DNA from 3 places in the Pseudoalteromonas sp. T1lg65 genome. Region 1 is predicted to be linked to each of the others. Evidence: predicted binding sites of a transcription regulator. Region 1 holds the regulator's gene; each other region holds the start of a gene.

Evidence for each region. The regulator sigma-54, encoded in region 1, starts transcription at its own class of promoters, with help from an activator protein. The targets are predictions, from matches to a motif close to GTTGGCACGNNNNTNGNNT.
Region 2: the regulator sigma-54 is predicted to act here: its motif matches at 2,493-2,511, upstream of ACSLBF_RS03920 (DUF3192 domain-containing protein).
Region 3: the regulator sigma-54 is predicted to act here: its motif matches at 1,961-1,979, upstream of flgB (flagellar basal body rod protein FlgB).

The regions. Positions count from the first base shown of each region.
Region 1 is NZ_CP196837.1:377,021-381,945, reverse strand. Features, by position in the region: gene kdsC (3-deoxy-manno-octulosonate-8-phosphatase KdsC) at 1-416, shown strand, start outside; gene lptC (LPS export ABC transporter periplasmic protein LptC) at 413-967, shown strand; gene lptA (lipopolysaccharide transport periplasmic protein LptA) at 957-1,499, shown strand; gene lptB (LPS export ABC transporter ATP-binding protein) at 1,499-2,224, shown strand; gene ACSLBF_RS01700 (RNA polymerase factor sigma-54) at 2,272-3,771, shown strand; gene hpf (ribosome hibernation promoting factor) at 3,800-4,087, shown strand; gene ptsN (PTS IIA-like nitrogen regulatory protein PtsN) at 4,089-4,547, shown strand; gene rapZ (RNase adapter RapZ) at 4,561-4,925, shown strand, end outside.
Region 2 is NZ_CP196837.1:919,646-924,570, reverse strand. Features, by position in the region: gene ACSLBF_RS03935 (SO_0444 family Cu/Zn efflux transporter) at 1-828, opposite strand, end outside; gene zntR (Zn(2+)-responsive transcriptional regulator) at 821-1,228, opposite strand; gene ACSLBF_RS03925 (D-2-hydroxyacid dehydrogenase) at 1,433-2,380, shown strand; gene ACSLBF_RS03920 (DUF3192 domain-containing protein) at 2,590-2,970, shown strand; gene ACSLBF_RS03915 (GGDEF domain-containing response regulator) at 3,078-3,977, opposite strand; gene ACSLBF_RS03910 (ATP-binding protein) at 3,970-4,925, opposite strand, start outside.
Region 3 is NZ_CP196837.1:1,298,067-1,302,991, forward strand. Features, by position in the region: gene ACSLBF_RS05500 (chemotaxis protein CheV) at 1-633, shown strand, start outside; gene ACSLBF_RS05505 (CheR family methyltransferase) at 651-1,484, shown strand; gene flgB (flagellar basal body rod protein FlgB) at 2,013-2,423, shown strand; gene flgC (flagellar basal body rod protein FlgC) at 2,426-2,863, shown strand; gene ACSLBF_RS05520 (flagellar hook assembly protein FlgD) at 2,881-3,564, shown strand; gene flgE (flagellar hook protein FlgE) at 3,606-4,925, shown strand, end outside.

The DNA of each region.
Region 1 (4,925 bases):
TAAAGGCCTTCAATACAAAAGATGGCTTTGGCGTTAAAGCACTGATTGCATCAGGGATACAAGTCGCCGTAATTACAGGACGACATTCACACATTGTTCAGCAGAGAATGACTAGTTTAAATGTACCTTATATTTATCAAGGACAAGAAAACAAGCTTCATGCATATGATGAACTTAAAACCACGCTTAACTTACAGGATAACGAAATCGCCTATATCGGTGATGATGGCCCGGATTTGCCTGTAATGGAAAAGGTTGGTTTTGCTGTTGCAGTAAATGATGCTCACCCACTCGTAAAAAGGCTAGCTCATTATACAACGTTGATACCTGGGGGATACGGAGCTGTCAGGGAACTAACGGACTTGCTCATGCTTTGCCAGAACAAACCGTTAACCAGTGCAGGGGCAAGTACATGACTGTACTGCGTGTTGTTTTACTGATCCTTTTTGCTGGTATCATGGCGTGGCTTTGGCACCCGATATTGACTGAAAAAAAAGACGATAGTGTAAAGCAAGAAGAACACTTAGCTAAACCAGACTATATAGCAACACAACTTCAGCAACTTGCCTACAGTGAAAATGGCCAGTTAAATTACCAAGTTAAAGCTAATAAAATGGAAGTTTTTCAAGAGCTAGGTTTTAGTCACTTTACCCAGCCTGTGTTCACTTTATACAATGGTGAGCAAAATTGGGAGCTCAGCGCAGCAGAAGCCACGTTATACGATAACAATATGCTGGTACTTGAAGGCAATGTCCTAGCTAAAAACTTAACCGAGGGAGCGATGATCAGTGATGTTTTTGCTGACAACGTAAGAGTAGACATAAAACAAAAACTGATGAACTCCCAACAGCCAGTAGAAATAATTGGCCCAAGCCTCAAAATTACAGGTAAGGGATTAACCGCTGACCTACACAATGAGGTCATTGAACTTATCAATCATACAAAGACTATCTATTATGATCAGTAAACTCTTTACTACCTTAACCCTTTTTAGCCTCAGTGTATGGGCTACCGTTGCTTCATCAGTAGAAGATTCGCAAGTTATTATTGACTCAGATCGGCAGCAAGCCCAATTACAAAGCGACATTGCCATCTTTGAGAAAAACGTAACGGTCATTCATGGTCTTCGTCGCATTACCGCCGATAAATTAGAAGCACACCGTCGAAAGGAGCTTGGTGATAATAAGCAATTGCTTATTGCCAAAGGTTCCCCTGCCATTTTTACTGAACAGCAAGCCGATGGCACTATGCTGGAAGCAAAAGCCAACGAAATACGCTATGACGTTGCCACCATGACCTTAGTTATCTCAGGTAATGCGGAGATTAAACAAGCCGGACAGAAAATGAATGCTGACAGCATCACCTATGACATCGATAAGCAGCTGATCAGTGCAGACCGCTCAGATCAAAAAGACTCCAGAGTGCGTACCATTTTAGTGCCGGTCAAAGATGACAAAGATCAATCTAATAAAGGGTTAAAAGAGCAAGGTAACAATTAATGAGTGAATTAATTGCACAAGGCCTAGCAAAAAGCTACAAAGGCAGACAAGTTGTCAAGAACGTAGCTCTCAATGTTAAAGCTGGTAGCATAGTCGGTTTACTTGGTCCAAACGGAGCGGGGAAAACCACTACTTTTTATATGATTGTTGGTTTAGTACCGAGCGACAAAGGCGTTATTCAAATCGATGACCAAGATATCACCTTGTTGCCCATGCATAGCCGTGCCCGCTTAGGTATTGGCTATTTACCACAAGAGTCTTCCATATTTAGAAAACTCACTGTGTATCAGAACCTTATGGCGATATTAGAAACTCGCAAAGATCTCAATAAAACAGAGCGTGAGATTGAGCTTAACGAACTTCTAGATGAGTTTAACATTCAGCATATTCGTGACTCATTGGGTATGGCGCTTTCAGGTGGAGAACGAAGAAGGGTAGAAATTGCTCGAGCTTTAGCCGCAAACCCAAAATTTATCCTTTTAGATGAACCTTTTGCTGGTGTTGACCCGATTTCAGTGTTAGATATAAAGACAATAATAAAGCACCTAAGAGATCGAGGTATTGGGGTTTTAATTACAGATCATAATGTCAGGGAAACCTTAGATGTCTGTGAAACCGCCTACATTGTTTCTCATGGTGAGCTAATAGCATCAGGCACCCCTGAGCATGTTTTGGCAGATCAAACAGTAAGAGATGTCTACCTAGGTGAGCAATTCAAGCTATAGTTAGATTGGTAGTAATAACAACTGTGAAAAAGGATTGTTAGAGATACATGAGACAATCATTACAGCTGCGTATGGGGCAGCAACTGACCATGACACCTCAGCTGCAACAAGCCATCCGCTTGCTGCAATTGAGCACATTGGATCTACAACAAGAAATACAAGAAGCACTAGATAGCAATCCATTGTTAGAGGTGGACGAGTCTGAATCTCAAGATTCTGATGGCGTGGAAATATCTGACCAAGATAAAAACACGGATCAAAACAATTCAGAATCCAGTGATGAGAGTCAAGTCAGTGATTATGAGTTAGACTCGGATACTGCCCTGAGCAAAGATACAGTTAGTGAAGAACTCGCCATGGATGTCACTTGGGATGAATACATGAGCGCCGCTCCTAGTAGTAGCTCAGGTCCTTTACCTGATGACGACAATGTTTATCAAGGCGAAACATCTGAGTCATTACACGACTATCTAATGTGGCAACTACAACTCACCCCTTTTAGTCCAACCGATCATGCCATTGCTACTGCTATTATTGAGGCCGTCGATACATCAGGAATTCTGACTCTATCTTGCGAAGAGATTTTAGAAAGCTTAAATGGCGATGAAAGCGAGGAAACGATTGAGTTAGATGAAATTGAAGCCGTATTAAAACGTATCCAACTTTTTGACCCCGTCGGTATTGCAGCAAGAAGCCTTCAAGAATGTCTTTGTATTCAGTTACGTCAGTTTGCGCCAGAAACGCCTTGGCTAAAAGAAACACAAATGGTGCTAACCGACCATATAGATTTGCTAGCCAGCCGTGACTATCGAACGTTAATGAAGAAAACTCGCCTCAAAGAAGATGAACTAAAAGAGGTAATGACGCTTATTCATAGCCTCAATCCCAAACCTGCGGCCAGTATTCTTCATGAAGAACCTGAATACGTGATACCTGACGTGTCAGTAAAAAAAGTGAAAGGTCGTTGGGTGGTAGAGCTGAATCCCGACGCAATGCCTAAAATTAGAGTGAATGATCACTACGCTGCAATGTCTAGAACCGCACGCTCCAGTTCTGATAGTCAGTTCATCCGTTCACACTTGCAAGAAGCAAAGTGGTTCATTAAAAGTCTTGAAAGTAGAAATGACACTTTATTGAAAGTAACTAATTGCATTGTGCAACAACAACAGGCATTCTTTGAACATGGACCTGAGGCAATGCGTCCTATGGTGCTTAACGATGTCGCGGAGATGGTTGATATGCATGAATCAACAATTTCCCGGGTTACAACTCAAAAATATATGCATACACCTCGCGGCATTTTTGAGCTGAAGTATTTCTTCTCAAGCCATGTAAGTACAGAAAACGGAGGTGAGTGCTCATCAACAGCAATTAGAGCACTGATCAAAAAGCTGGTAGCTGCGGAGAACACAGCTAAACCTTTGAGCGATAGTAAAATCGCAGACATACTAGCTGAACAGGGAATCAAGGTAGCAAGGCGCACGATCGCAAAGTATCGTGAATCCCTAGCCATTCCACCGTCAAATCAGCGTAAAAGCTTGATTTAAGACGTTAAACCAAAGAAGGAAAATGCTTATGCAACTAAATTTAACTGGTCGTCACGTAGAAATTACAGATTCACTTAGAGACTATGTCACCAACAAATTTGCGAAGCTGGAGAGGCATTTTGACCACATCAACAATGTCCATGTGATCCTAGACGTTGAAAAACTAGTACAAAAAGCAGAGGCTACTTTGCACGTGAACGGCGGAGAACTATTTGCTTCGACTGAACACCAGGACATGTACGCGGCGATTGATAGTTTAATCGATAAGCTAGACCGTCAAGTAATTAAACATAAAGAGAAATTAACTCGTCATTAAAATGAAATTGAGTTCACTTGTAAATAAGGACTGTAGTAAAGCTGCGGTCCTTTTTAATAGCAAAAAGCGTATTCTCGAATATATTAGTGAGCTGGCACACACTCAGCTTCCTGAGGTTAGTCAGCACGCTATTCTTGATGCACTGATGACCAGAGAAAAGCTTGGTAGCACAGGGATAGGCAAGGGTATTGCGATCCCACATGGAAGACTAGCCGGTATCGATCATGTCGTCACTATGGTACTTGTGAGTGAGCAAGCGATTCCGTTTGAAGCCATAGACAAGCGCCCCGTGGATATTTTCGTCGCTCTGATTGTACCTGATGGAGATAATCAGCATCACCTAAAGACCTTGGCAACAATTGCTGATAGACTCAAAGACAAAGCGTTTTGTAAGCAACTTAGGCAAGCAAAAACAGATGATGAGTTATTTTCGGTGATCCAGAATGAGTCAAGTAACTGAGCAAGAACAAGGAATGGAGTTAATTATTATCAGTGGCCGCTCAGGCTCTGGTAAGTCTGTCGCGTTGAGAGTCTTAGAAGACTTAGGTTACTACTGCGTTGATAATATACCAGTCAATTTATTGCCCTCATTAGTCAGAAGCGTTTCTGACAGTTACGACAAGATCGCCGTAAGTATTGACGTTCGCAATATTCCTAAAGAAAGCGATGAATTTAATGATATTTTAGAATATCTGCCGGGCTTTGCGAAGCCGACTTTGTTTTATCTAGACAGCGATGACCAAACGTTGATTAAGCGTTTTTCAGAGACACGTCGTCTGCACCCTCTTTCATTACATAATCTTCCTCTTGATGTTGCGATAAAAAAAGAGCGAGAATT
Region 2 (4,925 bases), 540 kb from region 1:
CGCTAGCATCGCAACAATGCCATTCCCCCATTGCGATAAAAACGATGCGGGTACAAAAGTCTGCACCAGTGCCGCAAAAAATAAGCCAATCAGGAGCCAAACGGCTGTATCGGATAGCAATTTATTACTACTAAAGTGCAGCGCTTGTTTTAACTTTTCCGTCACTGTTGGTAGCGGTGCTTTACTGGCGCAACACGATTGTTCAGACGACTTAACTACAGTCTCACAACAACTACTTTCAGTTGGAGGTTGGGGTTCATCACAGCATGACGTGTTACTCACTACTGCGTTACTACAGGAAGTGTTTTCTTGTGTCGTCGAGGTGTCACAACAACTGTTTTTTGTCGTCGCCACCGGTTTCGCACAGCATGATGAGTCCGTGGCCGATTTAGGGCTATCGACTTCCCTTTTATGCGCTTTTGTCATCTCTGACTCTTTCCCCACCAGCAACCCAGCAACTATGGCGCTAGATACAGCTGCTATTGGTCTTATCACGGCCATAAATGGCCCAAGCAATGCGTAAGACACTGAAATAGAATCTACCCCAGTTTCCGGTGTTGATACCAAAAACGCCGTCGTCGCACTTTTTGAACCGCCAGCCCTTCTTAATCCAATCGCAGCAGGAATAACACCACAAGAGCACAATGGCATCGGTGCGCCAATTAACGCAGCTTTTACTGTTACCCAAAACCCTTCTTTCCCTAAATGGCGCTGTAAGAAATCCTTGGGAATAAACACATTTATTAGTCCAGCTAATATAAGTCCAAGCAGCAGCCAAGGTGCAGAGACTAAAAACAACTGCCAGAAGTTACTTACCAATTCAGTCATGTATATTCTCCAATTCACTCAAAATAGAACAACTTATCGCCGGTTCCTTACCTCCACAGCACTGCTGTGCCAGCTTTGACAATGACCGTTCAAACTGCATAAGCACAGCAATTTTTTCACGCACCGAATCTCGCTTTTGGATAGTTAGTTGCTTCACTTCTTCACAACTGTGCTGATGCTTTTCGAACTTAATTTTCAACAAATCTTGAATTTCTTTTAAGCTAAAACCGACGCCTTTCGCTTTTAAAATAAATCGCATTTGCCGCTCACTTTCTTGATCGAACAATCGATAACCCGCAGCGCTTCTCGCGCTTGGTGCTAGCAATCCATTCGCTTCATAATATCGCAATGTATCCGTTGACACATTTAGCCGTGTGGCCAGCTCTCCTATCTTTAACACTTTACACCTCTTCGCTCTGCCGCTTATCCTAACACCAGATGTGCAGATCTCTAGCACCTACATTTAACGGTGCCTATTTTGATTCAAATAGCTCATATCTTATGCCAACAGTCACAGGTTTGAACAAAATTCACACCTCAATGGGCAACAGAACCTAGTATAAACCTTAGTGTTAACTCTAAAGTCAAGTAAGGAATTAATATCGTGCAAATCGTCGTGCTAGACGCCAAAACTCTCGCTGGTAATGACCTCTCTCCGCTTTCAAGACTTGGAGAGCTGGCAATATATGAAACCACCAACGAGCAACAAATACTGGAAAGATGCAAAGACGCACAGGTGATAATCACCAACAAAGTAAAATTAAACGCGGCGACCCTTGAATCATTGCCGAAACTAAAGCTGATCTGTGTCGCTGCAACGGGCGTCAATAACATTGATTTACAAGCAGCAGCGGCGCAACACATTGCAGTTTACAACGTAGCGGGTTACTCCACGCCATCTGTCGTGCAACATACTTTTACTATGCTTGGAAATTTACTGTCGAACCTGCATCGTTATCAATTTGACTGTAAACAAGGCATGTGGCAACAAAGCGATATATTCTGTCGACTGGACTACCCTATTACGGAAATCGCCAACAAAAATTTCGCTATCATTGGTTATGGTGAACTCGGGGAAGCTGTGGCGGCTGTTGCCAAGGCCTTTGGAGCAAAGGTTATCATTGCAGAGCGAAAAGACGCTGACGCCGTGCGCTCGGGTAGAACCGAGTTTTATCAAGCCTTACGACAAGCTGATATTATTTCTATTCACTGTCCTTTAACAGACCAAACACGTAATCTGTTTGATCAACAAACGTTAGCGATGCTAAAAAGCACTGCTGTGATTATTAATACAGCTCGTGGCGGGATTGTTGATGAGCATGCTCTTGTCAATGCCTTACGAAACAATCAACTGGCAGGCGCCGCATTCGATGTATTATCGTCTGAGCCCGCGCAAAGCGACAATCCACTCGTTACCTATCAGGCAGAAAACTTGTTGCTTACCCCTCATATCGCATGGGCAAGCAAAGAATCCATTCAACGACTCATTGGCGAAATCGCTAACAACATTAGCGCATTCCATCAAGGAATCGATAAAAACCGGATTGTATAAAGGTAAAAGTGATATTCGCTATTTTTTGGTTAAAAAGGCTAAAACACAGTTGAAAGTGAAAAAACAACAGAACAAACAACATGTAACCATTTGTTTTTTATAAGCTTATTTTTTTGGCAAAGATATTGCTATAAAATTGAAAACTAAAATCAAACGTCTTTGAACCACATTTATTCAAACTTTCGAAGACAGTAACAAGGAACATCAAAATGAAAAAACTCGCGCTTGTAGCTGCTTTAAGCACCACTTTATTGTCTGGCTGTATCGTTGCGGTATCTGATGGTGAGTCAGAGCACGGTTGGGTTTCAGATTACAATTCTTCAAATTGGCAGCATGTTCAAAAAAGAAACAGAGATAAAATTGCCAGTCTTAAACTTGGTACTTCATATCATCAGGTAAAAGATATGTTTGCTACCCCAGATTACACCGAGCTGCTGTCAAAAGATGGTAGTACTTATCAAGTACTTTATTATCAAACCAACAGTCAGCATTCTGATGGCAAGGTAACCAAAGACGAGTGTACCCCCTTGGTATTTAAAAATGATGAGTTGATCGGCTATGGTGAATCTGCGATGTCTCAGATCCGATAAATTCAAATACCATTTAAAGGAATAACAGTTAGTAAATTCATTGGGCTAGTAATGAATGCTTGAGCAACAAAAGGATAAACTTGTTTCTCAAGCCCCTTCAGTTTCATTTATACCAACACCACAGCTTGCTGCTGTTGATGAGCATGTGAGAGCGCTTCATCAGCCATACCAATAATCCGCTTCGCTGTATACGAGGCTTGAGCTTTTAATCTTACAGCACCAATACTAACACTAACATGAGCACAAATTGGCGACGCCATATGTGATATTTGCAATTCATTAATTGCATCATGAACCCGCCACGCGAACTTTTCTAGTTGTTCAACCGTCAGGGAACATACAACAATCGCAAACCTTGTGCCATCAAACCGACCAACCACAGCACTATATTCATCAGCACTTGATTTGAGTTGTTTGGCAACTTTAATTAAGCACTCATCCCCTTGAGTGTAGCCGTAGTGTTCATTGAACTCTTTAAAATAGTCAAGCTCAATCAACATCACTGACAACGACTTCTGTAGGCCAGATATACTATCCAGTTCACTGGCTATCAGCTGTTCTAATCGCAAACGGTTAGGTAATTCAGTCAATCCATCAATGTTAACCAAGCTCTCTAACAAATCATTTTTTTGTTTAATGAGTAGTTGATTTTTAAGCCGTGCAGTCACAATCATCGGGTTAAACGGCTTAGTGATATAATCTGCAGCGCCTAGATGCAAACATCTTGCTTCGTCGCTAAAACTGACACTTGAGGAAATAATAATAACAGGAATGTTATACGTCTTCTGATCCTTCTTCAGCGCCTCTAATAACTGAAATCCATTACCATGGTCAATTTGCGTATCCATGATAATTAAATCGACTTGTATCGTGCGCAGGGTGTCAAAACACTGCTCACAACCGACTTTCTCAATCACTTGATATTGCTCAGATAAAGCATTTTTAAGCACCATACAGTTAAGCGGATCTTTATCGACAATTAGGATTACCGGCTTTGATTCACGCATGCTCAATGCTCAACTTTTTCAGCCTGATGTAGGTGATGACTTGCTCTAATGATTTGCGTAGTTCTTGCTGCAATGCAGTGTTGGTAATAATAGAGACCTGTTTACAATGGGCTTCTAGCAGCCTAGCGTTGGTTGCTAAACGTTTGAACCCTAGCCCCGCAGCAGAGCCCTTGATACCATGCGCCAAATTGAGCATTTTACTGGCGTCAGTGGTTTGCTGTAGTTGTTCGATATAGTCACTACAAAGTTTGGCAAATTTATTCAACATGGTATCCAAAAAAGCCTCATTATGCATCATTTGCGCTAATGCAAACTCATAATCGAAAAAGCACTGCTCATCCGTTACTTTTGATGTTAGGTTATTTGCAATACTGCGACAAGCTTTCTCGGTTCTGATCGGTTTTATTAGATAATCATTCATGCCAACTAAGCCAGCTTGTTCTCGCTCTTCTTTATGGGTGTTTGCAGTTAGCGCGATAATAGGTAGTTCCTGCTGGGAAAACTTTTCTCTTAATTGTTTCGTTGCTGCAAAGCCATCGACCTGAGGCATATGGATATCCATTAATACCACATCAGGTCGCAGTGCGGTACAGATCTCCACAATATGCTCAGCTGAGTCTAATACTGATACGCTAATTCCACTTTGCATCAGCATGTTAGCGGTAATTTCCAAATTAACGGTATTATCATCAACAACCAAACATAGAATGCCCGATATTTCGATAGTTTGCTTTTCTAGCGAATAAGAAGTGTGACCACGCTCAGATATCCAAGCATAAACAGCTTGAAAAAATGCGTCTGAGTTCAGTTCAACACTATTCGCAAAGGACAAACCATCGTTTTCGCTCATTAATAATAAAGCACGAGCTAAGTCAATATCATCGAGTACACTTTGTTTGATTGTTTTAGGCGGCACAATAAGTAAAGCACTATCTGAACCTTCAATGG
Region 3 (4,925 bases), 920 kb from region 1:
GTTCAGGGTTTTTTGGTCAGTGCGGTAGAGCGGATCGTAAACATGAACTGGGAAAAAATAATGCCACCACCGTCAGGCGCTGGGCGTTACTCTTACTTGACCGCGGTAACAGAAATTGAGAATGAACTCGTAGAAATTTTAGATGTAGAAAAAATTCTTAATGAAATTTGCCCTATAAATACAGAAGTAAGTGCCGATATTGTTTCTGATGGTGAAATGCAAAAAGATCTTGGCGAACGAATCGTATTCATAGCAGATGACTCTGCGGTAGCGAGAAACCAGGTTAAGAGAGCGTTAGAACCGTTAGGGGTGCAAACAGAATTAGCTAAAAACGGCAAAGAGGCGCTTATCAGATTGCGTGAAATTGCGGAAATGGACTGCGTAAATAATGTCACGGAGCGAGTGGGTCTGTTAATTTCAGATGTAGAGATGCCAGAAATGGATGGTTATACTCTAACTGCCGAGATCAAAGCTGATCCCAAATTAGCACCGTTACATGTGATTCTACATACTTCTCTTAGTGGTGTATTCAACCAAGCGATGATTCAAAAAGTCGGAGCCGATGACTTTATTGCCAAGTTTAACCCTGATGAATTAGCAGCAGCTGTGAAAAAATGGGTACATTGTGATTAGAGCATGGTGGTAGCGATTTGGAAAATAAACATTTAGAGCAGAAAGAGTACGACCAATTTAGAACCTTTCTTGAACAACAATGTGGCATCGTTTTAGGGGACAACAAACTTTACTTGGTTAAAAGTCGTTTGGCTCCATTGATGGTTCGTTTTGGTGTCGATACACTTTCAGCCCTAGTTGCAAAGACGTTGAGCCCTCATGAGCGGCAACTTCGTGCCGCTGTCGTGGACGCGATGACAACAAACGAGACCTTGTGGTTTCGTGATACCTATCCATTTGAGTTAATGAAAAGCAAGATCTTGCCTGAATTTAAGGACTTAAGAAGACCAGTGAAAATTTGGTCTGCAGCGAGTTCCTCTGGGCAGGAACCGTATTCCATAGCGATGGCAACCAGTGAGTACTTAGCTAAATCACCTTCTGCATTGAAAATGGGAGTGCAGATCACAGGCACTGATATTTCAAATACTATGCTTGATATGTGTAAAAACGCTGAATACGACGCCTTAGCGCTAGCGAGGGGGTTATCTCCTGAGCGGAGGAAAAAGTTTTTTGTTGACAGTGGTAATGGCATGGCAAAAGTCATTGAACCTGTCAGGAAAATGGTCAATTTCAGACACCTAAACTTACTTGACTCTTACGCCTTAATGGGAAAATTTGACGTAATTTTTTGCCGAAATGTATTAATTTACTTTTCCCCTGAGGTGAAGGCGAAAATTATCTCGCAGTTTTCCCAGGCACTTAACCCTCAAGGATACTTATTTTTAGGCGCTTCTGAATCTATGGCAGGACTGAGTGACCACTTTAATATGCTTAGGTGCAACCCTGGGATAATTTATCAGAAGAAAACCTGATTAAGATTCATCGTTAACATTTCTTAGCAAGTTCCAGTATAAGCGGCGAAGCAAATCTAGCCGCTTTTCTTTTTCTAGGTATTAAATTACCACCTATGAAGGTGTCTAATACTAATCCGCAATAACACTTAATCATTTTGAAAGATTAAACCTGACGATAGCTGCGTTAAAAATTTCTCATTTAGAACAACTAAATAACGAAATTTTTGCCTTGCCTGCATGGATGTAGGTACCTTAGCGGTAGCAGGACGCGAGAGCGGAACTATCGACAAGGTATTCTTGCTTCAAATTAGATCACTTCATTAAGTGGATTGGTATAAAAAGCAAATTAAGCAAAATTATAGATGGTGTAATTTGTGCTTTGTGTAACAGCCAAGACTTAATAATGGTTGTTGGTTTTCCAAGTTAATAGCGCTTAAAAATATATAAATCACTTTAAAAGTATTTACTTTTCAGAGGGTTATCGGTGTTTTATTATTGGCCCATTAATTGCTTAATTCACTTGAGTCAATTTTTTGGAGTCTAATTATGGCAATCAGTTTCGATAAAGCACTAGGTGTTCATCAACATACCATGTTGATCCGTTCACAACGTGCTGAACTACTGGCGAGTAATATAGCAAATGCCGACACTCCAGGTTACAAGGCAAAAGATATCGACTTTGCCAGTGCCTTTAAAGCGGCAAAGTCTTCCCAACAACGCGGCAACGATATGGTCAAAACAGATAGAAATCATCTATCTGGCGGAAGCAAGATGACAAACTCAGATGAACTATATCGTACGCCAAATCAAGCAGATACAGGTGATGGTAACTCCGTTGACATACAAGTGGAACGAAACTTGTATGTACAGAATGCATTAGAGTACCAAGCCAGTTTGCAATTTCTTTCTGGTAAGTTTAGTGGCCTGAAAAAGGCCCTCGGTGGTCAAGGAGCTTAATTATGAGTCTTTATAACGTATTTGATATAGCAGGCTCTGGAATGAGCGCCCAAAATGTTCGTCTGAACACCACTGCGAGTAATATCTCGAATGCAAATTCGGTGAGCTCAAGTCAAGATAAAGTATATCGTGCGAGACACCCAGTTTTTGCAGCTGAACTTACTAAAGCCGCGGCTTCCCAGAACAGTACGAATGCGATGGGGGCGTCTGTTGGTGTGAAAGTGTTGGGTATTGTCGAGAGTAATAAGCCGCTGCAAGCGGAGTATAACCCGAACCATCCTAGCGCCGATGCAAATGGTTATATTTACAAACCAAACGTAAACGTGGTGGAAGAGATGGCTAACATGATTTCAGCCTCTCGGTCTTACCAAACGAATGTTCAAGTTGCAGATGCTGCAAAGCAGATGCTAAGTAAAACACTGCAACTTGGTCAGCGCTAGTATTGGAGTGATTGCTGATGAGTAACAATGTGAATGCTGCTTCATCAACGTATATGGATTCATTGCGTTGGGATAAGCAAAAGCAAAACGAACAGACAAAGGCGAATGATGAACTGACGCAAGAAGACTTCTTCTCGTTGCTCACTCAGCAGTTGTCATTTCAAGATCCTAGTAAACCTGCTGACAACGATCAGATGATCGCCCAGATGACTAATTTCACAATGGCGGAAGGGATTTCAAATCTCAATGAAAGGTTTGAATCATTGGCAGCATCAATGACCTCGAATTCTGCCTTACAGGCCTCAACCTTAATCGGTAAGAAGGCTCTGCTTGAATCGAATACTCTGGAGTACGGTGGTGATTCATTGTCCAAAGGATCAGTCATAGTGCCGGAGCCTGTGCAAAACCTCTCCATCGATATTTACGATGAAACGGATGCATTGGTGCACACTATTGAGCTTGGCGAAAAGTCAGCGGGTGCAGTGCGATTCGAGTGGGATGGTAAGAACAAAAATGGTGACATGATGCCTGCAGGTGAGTACACCATCAAAGCCGAAGGTATGGTTGAAGGTCAATATCAAACTTTACCGGTGGCGACATTTAGAAATATAGACAGCGTTAATGTCAATGGTGCTAACGGCATCGTCATTAACACTAAAGAAGGCGCGGTGCGCTTAACTGATATTGCTGAAATAGCATAATAGTTTTAAAGAATTAACCTTAAGAACTTAGAGGTGAGAGTATGAGTTTTAATATAGCACTAACTGGTCTAGCTGCCGCGCAAAAAGACTTAGATGTCACAGCAAACAACATTGCTAACGTTAATACAACGGGCTTTAAAGAATCTCGTGCTGAGTTTGCAGATGTCTACGCTTCATCGGTGTTTAGTTCAGGCAAAACAAAGAATGGTGACGGTGTGCAAACGACGATGGTTGCACAGCAGTTTCACCAAGGTTCGTTAAAGTTTACGCAAAACTCGTTAGACTTGGCGATTGAAGGCGAAGGTTACTTTGCGATGTCTGACTCACTACAGTCGCAAGATTTTACTTACTCTCGGGCTGGAGCATTCAAGTTGAATAAAGATAACTTTATCGTGAATGCCAAAGGTGACTACTTACAGGGCTTTCCAGTGGACCCATCTACTGGTGATAATACCTCGTTGAGTTTAAGCCAGACGTCGCCAATTCAGATCCCTGATGCCTCAGGTTCGCCTCGTGCAACGTCGCAAATCTACACATCGTTTAACTTAGACGCGACAGCGCAACCACCTACAATTGCTTTTGATCCAACACAACGAGCCTCGTATAATGCAAGAACGGCAATTACCGTCTATGACTCATTGGGTGAATCTCACACATTACAGTTGTTTTTCAGAAAAACCTCAGATAATGAGTGGTCTACTTATGCAACATTAGACGATCAGCCGTTTAACCATAATGCGCAATTAATCGACCCTGCAGCAACACCTGCAGTACCGTATACGCCGGTAAGTGTTTTCCGTTTTGATGCCAGTGGTATTCCAAGTCAAACAGCAGACGATCCCTCAGCAACGCCACTGACCTTTAGCGCTAATACGGGGACCACTTTTAATCCGTTAACTTTAGCTGGTCCTCAAGATACAGTCGATCCGACAATTGGTATGTCAAATCTACTAAATAACGGTGCCACTTTCCCGAACGACATTGTTGTTAACTGGCGTGATGAAGCGAATACAACGCAAAGACTGCCGACTCAATATTCATCTGGTCGTTTTGAAGTAAAAGCACTTGAACAAGACGGTGCCACGGTAGGCCGACTAGCCGGAATTGATATTGGTTCAGACGGTAAAGTTGTTGCTTCGTATACCAACGGTGACTCTACTTACCTAGGGCAAGTTGCACTGGTTCGTTTCCCTAATTCACAGGGGTTACAAGCCATTGGTAATACTGAGTGGAAGAAAAGTTTGTCTTCAGGTGAGCCGCTTGCGGGTGAGCCAAATACTGGTACTTTGGGTTCAATCAACTCATCGGCACTCGAGCAGTCGAACGTTAACCTAACCAATGAACTGGTCGACTTGATCAGT